DNA from 3 places in the Neobacillus sp. NPDC093182 genome. Region 1 is predicted to be linked to each of the others. Evidence: predicted binding sites of a transcription regulator. Region 1 holds the regulator's gene; each other region holds the start of a gene.
The links. Region 1 encodes Rex, which represses fermentation and respiration genes when NADH is low (regulators of the CRP and FNR family bind a similar motif). Its sites were predicted from a motif close to TTGTGAAATATTTCACAA; they were not measured.

Region 1 (4,545 bases):
CATCTGAAGAAATAGCAGCAACTTGTGCGATAGACTCTTTGCCTTCGATAGGCTTAGAAATCGCTTTTAAGCCCTCAACTGCTACAGTAACTGCCTTTTCAATCCCTTTACGGATACCCATTGGGTTAGCACCAGCTGTAACGTTCTTTAATCCTTCACGAATCATAGCTTGAGCAAGAACAGTTGCAGTTGTTGTTCCGTCCCCAGCAACATCGTTTGTTTTGCTAGCTACTTCAGCAACAAGCTTAGCACCCATGTTTTCAAAAGCGTCTTCTAATTCGATTTCCTTCGCGATTGTTACACCATCATTTGTAATAAGCGGTGAACCGAATTTCTTCTCAAGAACCACGTTACGTCCTTTTGGTCCAAGAGTTACTTTTACTGTATCTGCCAATGCGTCTACACCACGAAGCATTGCGCGGCGTGCATCTTCACTAAACTTAATTTCTTTAGCCATGTTCAAAAAACCTCCTCGTATTTTTTAAACTCAATATTGTTTTAAAAAATCCTTATTGTCCAACTACAGCAAGGATATCGTTTTCGCGTAAAATTAAATATTCGTTTCCTTCAAACTTCACTTCTGTACCAGAGTATTTTGAGAAGATAATACGATCGCCTACAGAAACTTCAAGAGCAACACGTTCGCCGCTTTCAAGCACTCGGCCTGTACCTACGGCAACAACTTTTCCTTCTTGAGGCTTTTCCTTAGCTGAGTCTGGTAACACGATACCGCTTGCAGTTTTTTCTTCTGATTCGACAAGCTCAATGACAATACGATCACCTAGTGGTCTTAACAAATCAAACAACCTCCTCAAATAGATATGTAATTCTGACTTATTAGCACTCTCTTAACTTGAGTGCTAACACAATTCTTATAATAATAAATGGAAAAAAATTTTGCAAGTATGAAGCAGCAATTTTTTATTATTTTTTGCAACCTTACAAGTATGTGATTTACACGTGGGAATATACATAGTTTTTCCGATAACCTTAAAAATTGAAACAACCTTGCTTTTATTAGTACAATGAAGAATAGGGTAAAATATTTTCATTAGCTGCTTAAAGGAGATTTATTAATTTGAAAAGGGAATATTGGATTATTTTAATTGTCTATATAGCCATGCAGTTATCAAGCCTAGTGGGAATTCCAGGACTGATGTTCCTATTTGGCTACTTAGGAATAAATCAAGGGCTCGTTGTCCCCTATTGGTTAATTTTCAGCTTCACCCTTGCTCTGGTTATTATTCTTTTCTTATTACGAAGAGAAATAAAGAAACCAGGGTTGAATGAAAGAGGCAGTTCCTTTGGCTTTGCTGCCATCTGGGCTGTATTTGGTGTCTTCCTAGCCTTATTTGCCCAAGCTCTCGCTGCGAATATTGAACGGCTGATCGGGGTTGAAATGGGCTCAGAAAACACACAGCAAATTCTCAACATCATTGAATCCTTTCCACTTGCCATCTTAGTCAGTTCAGTAATTGGCCCAATATTAGAGGAAATTGTTTTTCGAAAAATTATTTTCGGCACTCTCCATAAACGGTTTAACTTTTTCTTCTCAGCGTTAATCAGCTCGGTTATTTTCGCCTTAGCCCATATGGAACCGCATCATGTGCTTCTCTATTCTGCAATGGGCTTCACTTTTGCATTTCTCTATGTAAAAACAAAACATATCCTTGTACCGATTTTTGCCCATGTTGCGATGAATACATTAGTTGTCGTCATACAGTCCGTTTATAAAGATGACATTGATAAAATTATTCGTGAGGCAGAAGGTATTCAAAACTTTATCGGAGGCTTTCTATGAGACGATCACCCTTGTTTTCCGGAATCATTTATATTGTACTTGGCTGCTTATTTACTTATTTTGCAGTTGAAGATGTCACCCAAAACGGATGGGGGTTCTTCAGTTACCTGCTCGTTTTACTTGCCACCTTTGACTTCGGATCTGGTTTAAGAATGATTTTCTTTTACAATAGATATAAAGACAAAATAAAAAAGTAGGATCATTAAAAAGCCTTTTCACTTTACTTGTGAAAAGGTCTTTTTTGTTTTTATTCTTCTATTTCCTCTGTAGGGTAGTGCTTCAGGAAGTAAATAAGTGATTGTAATTCAACAGCCAAGTCGATATGATGAACGCGAATAGATGAAGGAACATTTAACCTTGCAGGCGTGAAATTCAATATCGCCTTAATATTAGATTGTACGAGTCGATCCGTAATCAGCTGAGCCACTGGTGCAGGTACGGTCAGGATGGCAACATGGATTTCATCATTGCTTAAAACCTTCTCGAGCTCATCCATATGAAACACAGGCACATCTCGGATCGTTGTTCCCATTTTGTTCGGATCAACATCAAAAGCACATTCAATTTTTGTATTATTATTTTTTAAAAAGTTATAGTTTAGAAAGGCGGTTCCAAGATTTCCTACACCAATTAACGCTACTTTTGTTAATTCATCTTGATCTAGTGTTTTCCGAAAGAACGTTAATAGGTAGTTGACATTGTAGCCATATCCCTTTTTCCCTAAGGCACCAAAATAAGAAAAATCCCGGCGAATCGTTGCCGAATCCACCTTCACTGCCTCACTTAATTCCGCAGACGAAACCCTCTGTTTACCGGAAGAATGCAGATTCTTTAAAAATCGATAATATAAGGGCAGCCGTTTTGCTGTCGCTTGTGGTATTTTCATTGTTTCATTACTCATATTCTCCCACCCCTCATAAATAGTTGTTCATTTATCTAACTTGTTCTGTTCGGTGGAAATCCCCATTTTTCCCGCCGGTTTTTTCAACCAGATAGGTTTTTCCAATGACCATACCTTTATCCACTGCTTTACACATATCATAAACAGTTAAAGCACAAGTGGACGCAGCTGTTAACGCTTCCATTTCAACACCTGTATTTCCTTTTGTTTTGACAGAAGCTGCAATATTTAATGTAAAAGCCGTATCATGTTCTTTTTCCCAGGAGAAGGATATATTTACCCCCGTCAAAGGTATAGGATGGCACATCGGGATTAAGTCCCAGGTTTTCTTTGCCCCCATCACGGCAGCAACTTGTGCTACTGCAAGAACATCGCCCTTTTTCATTTCATTATTTGTTATTTTTTCATATATTTCTTTACTAACCGTAATGCTGGAATGAGCAAGTGCCGTACGAGCACTTTCTGGCTTATCACTAACGTCCACCATTTTCGCTCTTCCTTCTTCGTTAAAATGAGTAAATTCAGACATAAACAATATCCTCCCACAAAATCATACTATATTTTTAACAATTTGTCTGTGAAACTTTGAACGAATGATGAAAAATTTACATTTCTTTCTTTCGAGATATTTTCTTATTTTCTCCAACACTAAGACACTTTATTGCCTGCATTGTTGGAATAAGGTACACTTATTTTAGTAATAGAGGTGAAAAGCAATGATATTATTACAAGTTAATCAACTAGCAAAATACTATGGTGCAGACCTAATTTTATCGAATATAAAACTAGAATTACAAACTCGGGACCGTGTTGCACTTGTCGGGCGAAACGGTGCAGGGAAATCGACATTATTAAAAATTATTGCTGGGCATTTGTCACATGATGGCGGAGAAATCATTAAGCCAAAGGGAGTAAGCATTGGTTATTTAGCCCAGAATACAGGACTAGAGTCGAATTTGTCGATCTGGGATGAAATGCTGACAGTTTTCGACGAACTGAGAAGTATGGAAGCAGCAATTCGACACCTCGAGGTTCAAATGTCAGATCCTGCTGCTATTGAGGACACTAGCAGATACGAGAGAATCCTAAATGAGTACGATCAGCTGCAAGTGAAATTTAAAGAGCAGGGCGGTTATCAGTATGAAGCAGATATTCGCTCCATCCTGCACGGATTGAATTTCCACGATAGTGCGGTCATGATCTCTTCCTTAAGCGGCGGACAGAAAACGCGCCTTGCCTTGGGGAAACTACTTTTAACCAAGCCAGATATTTTAATCCTGGACGAGCCTACCAACCATCTTGATATTGATACTTTATCTTGGCTCGAACAGTATTTACAAGGCTATGATGGGGCGATCTTAATTGTGTCCCATGACCGTTATTTTCTAGATAAAGTCGTAACGCAGGTTTATGAAGTTTCACGTAAGCAAATTCAAAAATTCATTGGAAACTATAGTGCATATCTAGACCAAAAAGCTGCCAATTATGAACGCGATTTAAAGCTATATGAGAAGCAGCAGCAGGAGGTTGCTAATCTTCAAGATTTTATCCAGCGCAACCTAGCCCGTGCGTCTACGACGAAACGAGCTCAGAGCCGGCGTAAAAAACTTGAGAAAATGGATTTGATGGACCGTCCATTAGGGGATGAGAAATCTGCCACCTTCTCCTTTGAAATTGAGAAACAAACCGGAAATGATGTACTGACAGTGGACTCCTTAGCAGTTGGTTATGATGGACAAAATGTATCTGAGAATATTTCGTTGCGGGCATATCGAGGTGAAAGCATTGCCTTAGTTGGTCCAAACGGAATTGGAAAGTCTACTCTTTTAAAAACCATCATCAA
Region 2 (4,545 bases), on a different contig from region 1:
ACCATATTCATTTATCCTCAAAATATCGTTCATTTTTAACAAAAAACCCCTACGAATTATCGTAAGGCTTTCTCACAGTTACTGCTGATATTGTACCCGGTGAAGGCTTGCAAAAATACCGCCTTGTTGTATTAACTCGTCATGACCGCCTTCCTCAGCAATACCATCTTCGGTCACGACAATGATCCGGTCAGCATTCCGAATCGTTGCAAGTCTATGTGCAATAATCAAGGTTGTTCTATTTTTAGCAAGTTCATTCAATGCTTCTTGAATTACCATTTCTGTTTCAGTATCTAGTGCTGAAGTTGCTTCATCGAGGATTAAAATAGGAGGATTCTTCAAAAACATCCTTGCAATGGCAAGTCTTTGTTTTTGACCGCCGGATAGCTTTAATCCGCGTTCTCCGATTTCTGTATCATATCCATCAGGCAGTGATTGAATAAATTTTTCAAGATGAGCACGTTTTGCAGCATCAATTATTTCATCATCTGTAGCATTTCTCTTTCCGTATGCAATATTTTCTCTGATGGTCCCTGTAAAAAGAAAGACATCTTGTTGAACAATACCGATTTGAGAGCGCAGTGATTTTTTTGTGATGTTACGAATATCGAATCCATCAATCATAATGCTGCCCTTGCTGACATCATAAAACCTCGGAATTAATGAACAAATGGTGGTTTTACCTGCCCCTGATGGTCCGACAAACGCAATCGTTTCGCCTGCACGAATGTCCAAGTTTATATTTTCAAGCACTGATTTTTGCTTATCATAGCTGAAAGTAACATCTTTAAAGGCTATATCCCCGCTAAGTGCAGCTACTTCAATCGCATCTTCCGTATCTTTAACTTCTGGCTCAGAATCAATAATCTCCGTAAAACGTTTAAATCCTGCCATGCCTTTTGGATACAATTCCATGATAGCGCTAATTTTATCGATAGGTTTAAATAGAACATTTACATAAAGAACAAATCCGACAAGTTCCCCGTAAGTAAGCTGACCTGTGAAGCTAAGCCAAGCACCATAAACAAGTACAATTATCGTAATAAGTCTTGTCATCATATAAATACCCGATAGACTGAAAGACATCACGCGATATCCAACTAGTTTTGCATTTCGATATTTATGATTATTTTTTCGAAATCTTGCAATCTCAAAATCTTCATTTGTAAATGATTGAACCACACGGCTTCCTGAAACACTATCTTCCACTCTAGCATTTACATCTGCAATGCTTGTGTACATATGACTCCAGGCTTTATTCATCTTTAGATTACAGACTACAACTAATAATGCCAATAACGGTAAAATCAAAACAGCAACAAGTGCTAGTTGCACATTGATCGTCAGCATAATCCAGAATGCACCGATAAACGTCATTACCGCAATGAAAACATCCTCAGGTCCATGGTGTGCAAGTTCACCCAGGTCAAAAAGGTCATTGGTAATCCTGCTCATAATATGCCCGGTCTTGGTATTATCGAAAAAGCGGAACGACTGTTTTTGTACATGCTCAAAAAGTTCTTGTCTCATATCTGTTTCAATATTAATACCAAGCTTGTGACCCCAGTAGTTCACAACAAACTGCAAGAAGGTACTAAGGATATAAACCGTTAGCAGCGCTATACTGACAGTTACAATGGTTTGCCACTCTCCTCCGGGTAGCAGTTCATCAATAAACCATGATACTGCAAGTGGAAAGGCTAACTCTAAAACCGCTACAACGACTGCACTGCTAAAATCTAGAATAAAAAGCTTTTTATGCGGTTTGTAATAGGAAAAGAAACGTCGAATCATCGCAGATCTCCTTTTTATGTAAGTACTTGGATTATATGAAAATATTTAGAAAATTACAATCAAAAAACCACCTAGAATAACTTCAGGTGGAATTCATTTTATTCTATATTTTATTAATGATGGTGGTGATGGCCGCCCTTTGATGGGTTGGTAATCAGCCATTCTTCCTTTGGAACATGAAACAGTTGAATCCATACACCATCAAGATATTCCTCACGAGTATCTAGAATGATATCTATGTCCTTATCTGTTTTTACCACTTCATCATGCTCTGTTGGAGTATCCAGCATTAAATCATAATGGGCATGGTCGCCATGCATATTGGTTACATACACACGGAACAATTTCCCTTCTGCTTCTGGACCTTCTAGCATTTTTTTCAAAGCTTTCGCTGCATGGCGATTAATTTTGACTTTCATGTTTGTCTCTCCTATTCCATTGGTATACATATTCATTATCCCATTAATTTGCAAAAATAGACAATTATTTTATTATTGCAACTTCCAGGCCATTTTATATTGGAATTTAAAACCTTAACAAATTTGTCACAAATTCTTCAAAAAACGTATATAAACATCACACCTTTGTTGTTAATATTGTGGTACGGGATAATAACACTAATTATATAGTTATTATTAGGTAGTAATAATTTTTGATAAATCCGAAAACAAGTTTGTGAATGAATTCACGAATAACCACAGTGATTATTAATGAGAGGAGTTATAAAAAATGCACAAAAAGGGTATTAAAATGGCTTTCTTTACAGTGTTCTTTACAATCATCACGATATTATCTGGTTGTGAGCCATTACTTGTCTTGGATCCTAAAGGACCTCAAGCAGAAAGACAGGCAAGCGACATCCTATTATCGATAGGGGTTATGGCTTTTATTGTCATTGTTGTTTTTGCATTGTTAGTCTATATGTTAGTGAAATATCGTGCTTCTAAACAAAAAGCAGATTATGAACCACCTCATATTGAAGGAAACCTTTGGGTTGAGGTCATTATGGTAGGTATTCCAGTATTAATCGTTGCTTTCCTATCTTATGTATCCGTTCAAAGTAACTATATTGTTGAGGCAAAACCAAAAGGATACGAAGATAAGGAACCATTGGTCGTTTATGCTTCATCCTCGAACTGGAAGTGGCACTTTAGTTACCCAGAAGAAGGCATTGAAACAGTAAATTACTTATATATCCCAACAGACCGACCACTGGAATTTAAACTATATTCATATGGACCCATTACTAGTTTTTGGATTCCACAACTTGGGGGACAAAAATATGCAATGGGTGACCATGTAACAACTTTACATTTAGCCGCAGATGTCCCTGGTGAATTCATGGGGCGAAATGCAAACTTCTCGGGTAAAGGATTTGCTGAAAATACCTTCAATGTAACAGCCATGTCTCAAGAGGATTTTGATGACTGGGTAAAAGAAGTAAAAGAAACTGCAAAACCGATTACAGAGGAAAAATTCGAAGAATTATTAGAACCAGGTCATCTAGGGCAGCAAACATACACTGGGACTCACCTAGAGTTTTCACCGCCGCCAGCTGGCCATGATCATAGCGAAGAAACACCTGAAACAGAAACTCACACAGAATCCCATACCGGACATGAAGGTATGAGTCATTAATATTAAAAGTAATCTTCCCTTGAAAGGAGATATAATAAATGGATTTCTTTGATCGATTTGCCGTTCCACATCCAAGTCTTGCGATTTATGCTTCGATGGCTGCCATCGGACTTACAATAATCGCCGTTATTGCCGGATTAACTTATTTTAAAAAATGGGGCTACCTATGGCGTGAGTGGCTGACAACTGTTGACCACAAACGAATTGGTATTATGTATCTGCTCTCTGCCCTCCTTATGCTATTCCGAGGCGGAGTTGACGCCATCATGATGCGTGCTCAGCTGGCAGTACCTGAAAATACACTGCTCGACGCTCAGCACTACAATGAAATTTTCACTACACACGGGATCGTAATGATTCTCTTTATGGCAATGCCATTCATCATGTTCTTTATGAACTTTGTTGTTCCACTACAAATTGGAGCACGCGATGTGGCCTTCCCACGTTTGAACGCATTAAGCTTTTGGTTATTCTTTATGGGTGCGATGTTATTCAACATTTCATTCGTTGTCGGCGGCTCACCTGACGCAGGCTGGACCTCTTACTTCCCGCTTGCAGGTAACGAATTCAGTACATCTGTCGGTACCAATTATTATATGATTGCGATTCAGATTGCTGGTATTGGTACATTAATGACCGGTATTAACTTTATTACTACCATTCTCAAAATGAGAGCACCTGGTATGACATTAATGAAAATGCCAATGTTTACTTGGTCTGCTTTAATTGCCAACGTCATCATCGTATTCGCATTTCCAGTTTTAGCCGTTTTACTTGCAATGGGAACGCTGGATCGTCAATTTGGAACACATTTCTTTACTATGGATAATGGCGGTATGGATATGCTTTGGGCGAACATTTTCTGGGTTTGGGGACACCCTGAAGTATATATCTTAATCCTGCCGGCTTTCGGTATTTATAGTGAAGTTATCTCAACCTTTGCACGTCGTAACCTATATGGTTATAAATCTATGGTCGGCTCAATGGTTATTATCTCGTTACTATCATTCTTAGTTTGGGCGCACCATTTCTTTACCATGGGGCAAGGTGCATTAACAAATAGTATTTTCTCGATTACAACCATGGCAATTGCTGTTCCTACTGGTGTAAAGA
Region 3 (4,545 bases), on a different contig from region 1:
CATACCCAATATATTTTTCAGACCATCCCTCAATACCGCATGGTCATCGACCAGCATTAGCCTTATCATGGATTACCGCCCCCTCTATGCCCATTCTAGGTACAGTTAACGTTATCTCCGTACCAGCCCCTTCTTTACTATCTACCTGCAGCGATGCTTGTATCTTTTCGGCCGCTTCGTTCATGTGCAATATCCCAAAATGGGGATGATTTCGTGCTTTAATCATCGCCTGAAAAAGTGAAAATCCACTTCCATTATCTTTTACCTTTAAGAGGACATGTTCCTTTTGAAAGCTAATTAATATATCAATCTTTGTTGCCTCTGCATGTTTCAGTGCGTTTTGGGTACTTTCTTGGAAAATATCAAAAATAATTTTTTCCACCATCGGACTGAGGTGGAACACTGGACCTCTGGTTTCTAACTTTATAGGCACACTGTGTTCCTTTTGGATCCCATTAATTTTTGTTGCTATCGCCGATAAAAGCCCTTCTCTATCTGTTGGATATGGGCGGAGGGCATAAATAGACTCCCTTACTTCTTTAAGGCACTTTCGTAACTTAACAGTGCTTTCAACCATCAACTGTTGAGACTCTTCAGGTGTTTTCATGAATTTCCGATTGGCTGTATCTAGATTCATAATCGCTCCGGCAAGTGATTGTGCCACACCATCATGGATATCTCTGGCAATCCGATTTCTTTCCTCTAAAATCAACCTTTTTTCCTGTTCCGCAATCAGCCATCTTGTCTTAATTAATACAGCTAATTGATTTGCAAGCGTAGCAGCCGCCTGCTTATCTTCTTCAACAAAGCTTTTCGTTCGGCTCCTTCCAAATATAAAAAGTCCAACGATCTCCTCCTCCAACATTAAAGGCGCATATAATAAGGAATGAATCTCAGGATCCAATAATCCATTAGCAGGACCCCCTGACTCTTTTGTATTCGGATAAACTCTTAAACTTTTTATTTTATCGAAACCCTGAATCCTTTCATCACTTAAAGATAGATTTTCTACTGCTAAACCTACCGCAAACTTTAAATTCCAACTATCCCTATCTTTTTTTAACAATACCCATGCATCTACATCAATAAATTCCTTTAGATTGTCCTTCAAAAAATCCAGCCAATCTGCAGCAGCCATTTTCTTATTTAGTTCTGAAGAAATGCTAAATAGTGCTTTAAGTTTAGCCTTTTCCCTCTTTAAATTCGCAATAATTGAACTTAATAAGGCAAAGCACACAAGGGGGGAAAAGAAGAAAAAAAAGGCGATTGCGTCGATTTCACCTCTGTTTTGATTCCCAAAAAGATGAAAGAAAAAAAGGTAAATAAAAGAAAATGTCAAACTATTAACTTCCTGCCCTGTTTTTTGCCACCAATCCCGAAAATTATAGGTTTGCGGCCTAATCATTAGAAGGAGATCCACAAGTACATTATTCATAACGTAAAAAGGAACCATAATAGAGGTGAAATGAATGATGCCGATCAGCACCTTTGGTTTTCCATCCATTGAATAATGTGAAAACAAATAATCGCCAATCACATAGGCAAAATAAAAACTGACGATTAATAAAGCAGGATTAAAAAACACAATCCGGAGCGGCCGCTTTTTGAACAAATTTACAGCACAGACAACAAGTGCATAGGTAAAAATGGTGTATGCCAGACCTTCCATAACATAAATAGCATAGACAAGAGGAAAGGAAATGGTGATCGTTCCCTTCCATACAGGAAGGGGAAACAGTTCCACAATGAATAAGAAAATAACTAGAAGGACTAAAATCATTGCCTGATTTATTTCTGCTAATTTTAATAAACCATGTTTTACGAAAAACCAGCCGCCGACGCACGAGACGACTAGTAAAAATAGCTTAGACTGCCGTTCCTTAATCTGTAAGGCTGAAGACTCAATCATCCATTCCTCTCCCTATCATTAAAAAATTTTTAATATTCTGTTAAAAATGTACCTAATACATTCTTCGTTAACAAGTGATTTTTTAATAGGTTAATTGGGAAATTTTGTTGTCGCAAAAAATCCCAGACCGGTCCAATGACTTTCACTGACCGATACTGGGACAAACCCTTTAGGTTTGTTATTACTATTATGGCAAATGAATGGTTCATTTCCTATTCTGCTAAAGGATTATTCTTCCGTACTACTTTTGTAGTACCTAGTTTCCACGCAATCTCCACATTGTTGTCACCCGTTTGTCACTCTATTAATCCATTATTATAGTAAGATAAAGGTAGTTAGAAAATAATTACAGTAGTGGATTTTGGCAAGAATTTATCTGGTTTATCACTTTGCCACGTTTAAATCAAAGATAATATGTGAAAACATTCACAATAGTAAAATATAAACTTGATAAAAATGAAAAGGGTGGCTTATATGAAGTATGATTTAGTCCTTTTACACGCCCCAAGTGTATATGACTTTCGTAAAAATTCACTGCTTGCAGGTCCGATCAGCGATGTCGTGCCGTCATCACCGGTATTCGAAATGTATCCCATTGGTCTAACAAGTATTGCTGACTATTTAGAACGGTTCGGCCTTCGTGTAAAAATTATCAATATCGCGAACCGGATGCTGATGAGTGAAAAATTTGATGTAGAAAAGAAGCTTAAAAAAATCAAAACACGTGCTTTCGGAATTGACCTTCATTGGCTGCCGCATGCACATGGCAGTATTGAGTTGGCTAAGATAGTTAAGAAACTTCATCCTGATACACCGATGATTTTCGGGGGCTTATCTGCTACCTATTATCATAAAGAGCTTATTAAATATCCTTTTATTGATTTCGTTATGCGTGGCGACTCAACAGAAAAGCTTATGCTGCTGCTGATGAATAAATTGGAACTTGGAAATATGCACTATGCTGACATTCCAAATCTAACCTGGAAAAAAGGCAGTGAGATTGGTTATAACCCCATCACTTATGTACCAAAGGATTTGGATGATATTGATGTACCAGGCTATCGTTACACCGTCCGCTCTGTCTTTAAATATCGTAACTTCCTTGATCCACTGCCGTACAATGGCTGGCTGCAATATCCAAATACGGCATTACTGACAGCAAGAGGCTGCTCGCAAAACTGTCTCATCTGCGGCGGTTCAAAGGACGCTTATGATCAAAACTGCGGAAGAAGCTCTTTAGCGTTGCGGTCGCCAGAAAAGCTTGTCGAAGACATTCAATTTATTTCACGCTTCAGCCGTGCACCAATCTTTATCCTGCATGACCTTCGCCAGGGAGGACGTGAATATGTAAAAGAATTTTTCAGCCGTCTTAAAGAGCTTACTCTCAAAAATGAAATCGTGTTTGAAATATTCCAATATGCGGGCGAAGAATTTTTCCAAATGATGAATGAAAGTTGTCCAAAATACAGCATTGAAATTACGCTTGAAACCCATGATGAAAAAATCAGACACTACAATGGGAAGTTTAATTGTACGAATCCTAAAGTGATTGAAACGCTTAATTTCGCCTTAAAACATGGTGCCAAAAAAATCGATTTATTCTTCATGACAGGTATTCCTAGCCAGACCTACCAAAGTGCGATTGAAAACATTGATTTCTGTGAAGAAATCCATCTGGCCTGTAATCAAGATCCTAGACTTTTCTACTTTGTCGCGCCGCTTGCACCGTTCCTAGACCCTGCAAGCCCAGCTTTTGAAAATCCAGAGCTTCACGGCTTTAAAAAATTCTGTCATACCCTTGAGGACCACCGCAAGGCGATTACCCAGCCATCATGGAAGCATATGCTAAGCTATGAAACAACACAGATGACACGCGATGATATCTTGAACTCAACCTATGATTCTGCGCAAAAACTTAATGATTTTAAATTAAAATATGGTCTGATTGACCAAGCTGGCTACGAAGAAATTAAAGGCAAGATTGAAAAATCTCCAGCCTACATTGAAAAGATTGATTATGTCCTTTCTCTTTCTGAGGCAGAACAGCAAGTGGAATTAGCAAAGATTCATAAAGAAATTGAAGAATTAAATAAATATAGTATTTGTGGTAAGAACGAGTTAAAGTGGGAGGTTCAAAAAAATTATGCGAACTTCTTCTCCCTTGCATTAGTTGGTTTAGAGCAGCTGTATGAAGAGTATGCAATTAAAATCAAACATGCCTTCCAGCCAAAGCTTCGCCATCAATTCAAACTAGAAACACAACATCAGAACGCAAAAATGTAATCAAAAAAGACGTGTGAAGCACACGTCTTTTTAATGCCCGCCTAGGTAGGCCATTCTTATTTGGTCACTTTGATTTAATTCATCGGAAGAGCCTGAAAGGACAATTTTTCCTGTCTCAATAACATAGGCACGGTCTGCAATCGATAATGCCATGTTCGCATTCTGCTCCACCAACAGGATGGTAGTACCAGACTTGTTAATCTCTTCAATGATTCTAAAAATCGTCTTAACTAAAAGGGGAGCTAGTCCCATTGAAGGCTCGTCTAATAGTAAGAGCTTCGGACGTGCCATCAAGGCTCTGCCCATTGCAAGCATTTGCTGCTCACCGCCTGATAGTGTACCAGACAGCTGCT

Region 2: the regulator Rex is predicted to act here: its motif matches at 2,468-2,485, upstream of qoxA (cytochrome aa3 quinol oxidase subunit II).
Region 3: the regulator Rex is predicted to act here: its motif matches at 2,324-2,341, upstream of ACIQAA_RS10220 (TIGR04190 family B12-binding domain/radical SAM domain protein).

The regions. Positions count from the first base shown of each region.
Region 1 covers NZ_JBIVOI010000021.1:113,864-118,408, forward strand. The annotation lists gene groL (chaperonin GroEL) at 1-457, opposite strand, end outside; gene groES (co-chaperone GroES) at 510-797, opposite strand; gene ACIQAA_RS28515 (CPBP family intramembrane glutamic endopeptidase) at 1,079-1,801, shown strand; gene ACIQAA_RS28520 (YdiK family protein) at 1,798-1,998, shown strand; gene ACIQAA_RS28525 (redox-sensing transcriptional repressor Rex) at 2,049-2,702, opposite strand; gene moaC (cyclic pyranopterin monophosphate synthase MoaC) at 2,734-3,231, opposite strand; gene ACIQAA_RS28535 (ABC-F family ATP-binding cassette domain-containing protein) at 3,419-4,545, shown strand, end outside.
Region 2 covers NZ_JBIVOI010000011.1:69,849-74,393, forward strand. The annotation lists gene ACIQAA_RS19800 (ABC transporter ATP-binding protein) at 79-1,794, opposite strand; gene ACIQAA_RS19805 (iron-sulfur cluster assembly accessory protein) at 1,908-2,213, opposite strand; gene qoxA (cytochrome aa3 quinol oxidase subunit II) at 2,524-3,432, shown strand; gene qoxB (cytochrome aa3 quinol oxidase subunit I) at 3,471-4,545, shown strand, end outside.
Region 3 covers NZ_JBIVOI010000004.1:227,886-232,430, forward strand. The annotation lists gene ACIQAA_RS10210 (response regulator) at 1-69, opposite strand, end outside; gene ACIQAA_RS10215 (GAF domain-containing sensor histidine kinase) at 44-1,909, opposite strand; gene ACIQAA_RS10220 (TIGR04190 family B12-binding domain/radical SAM domain protein) at 2,384-4,192, shown strand; gene ACIQAA_RS10225 (ABC transporter ATP-binding protein) at 4,223-4,545, opposite strand, start outside.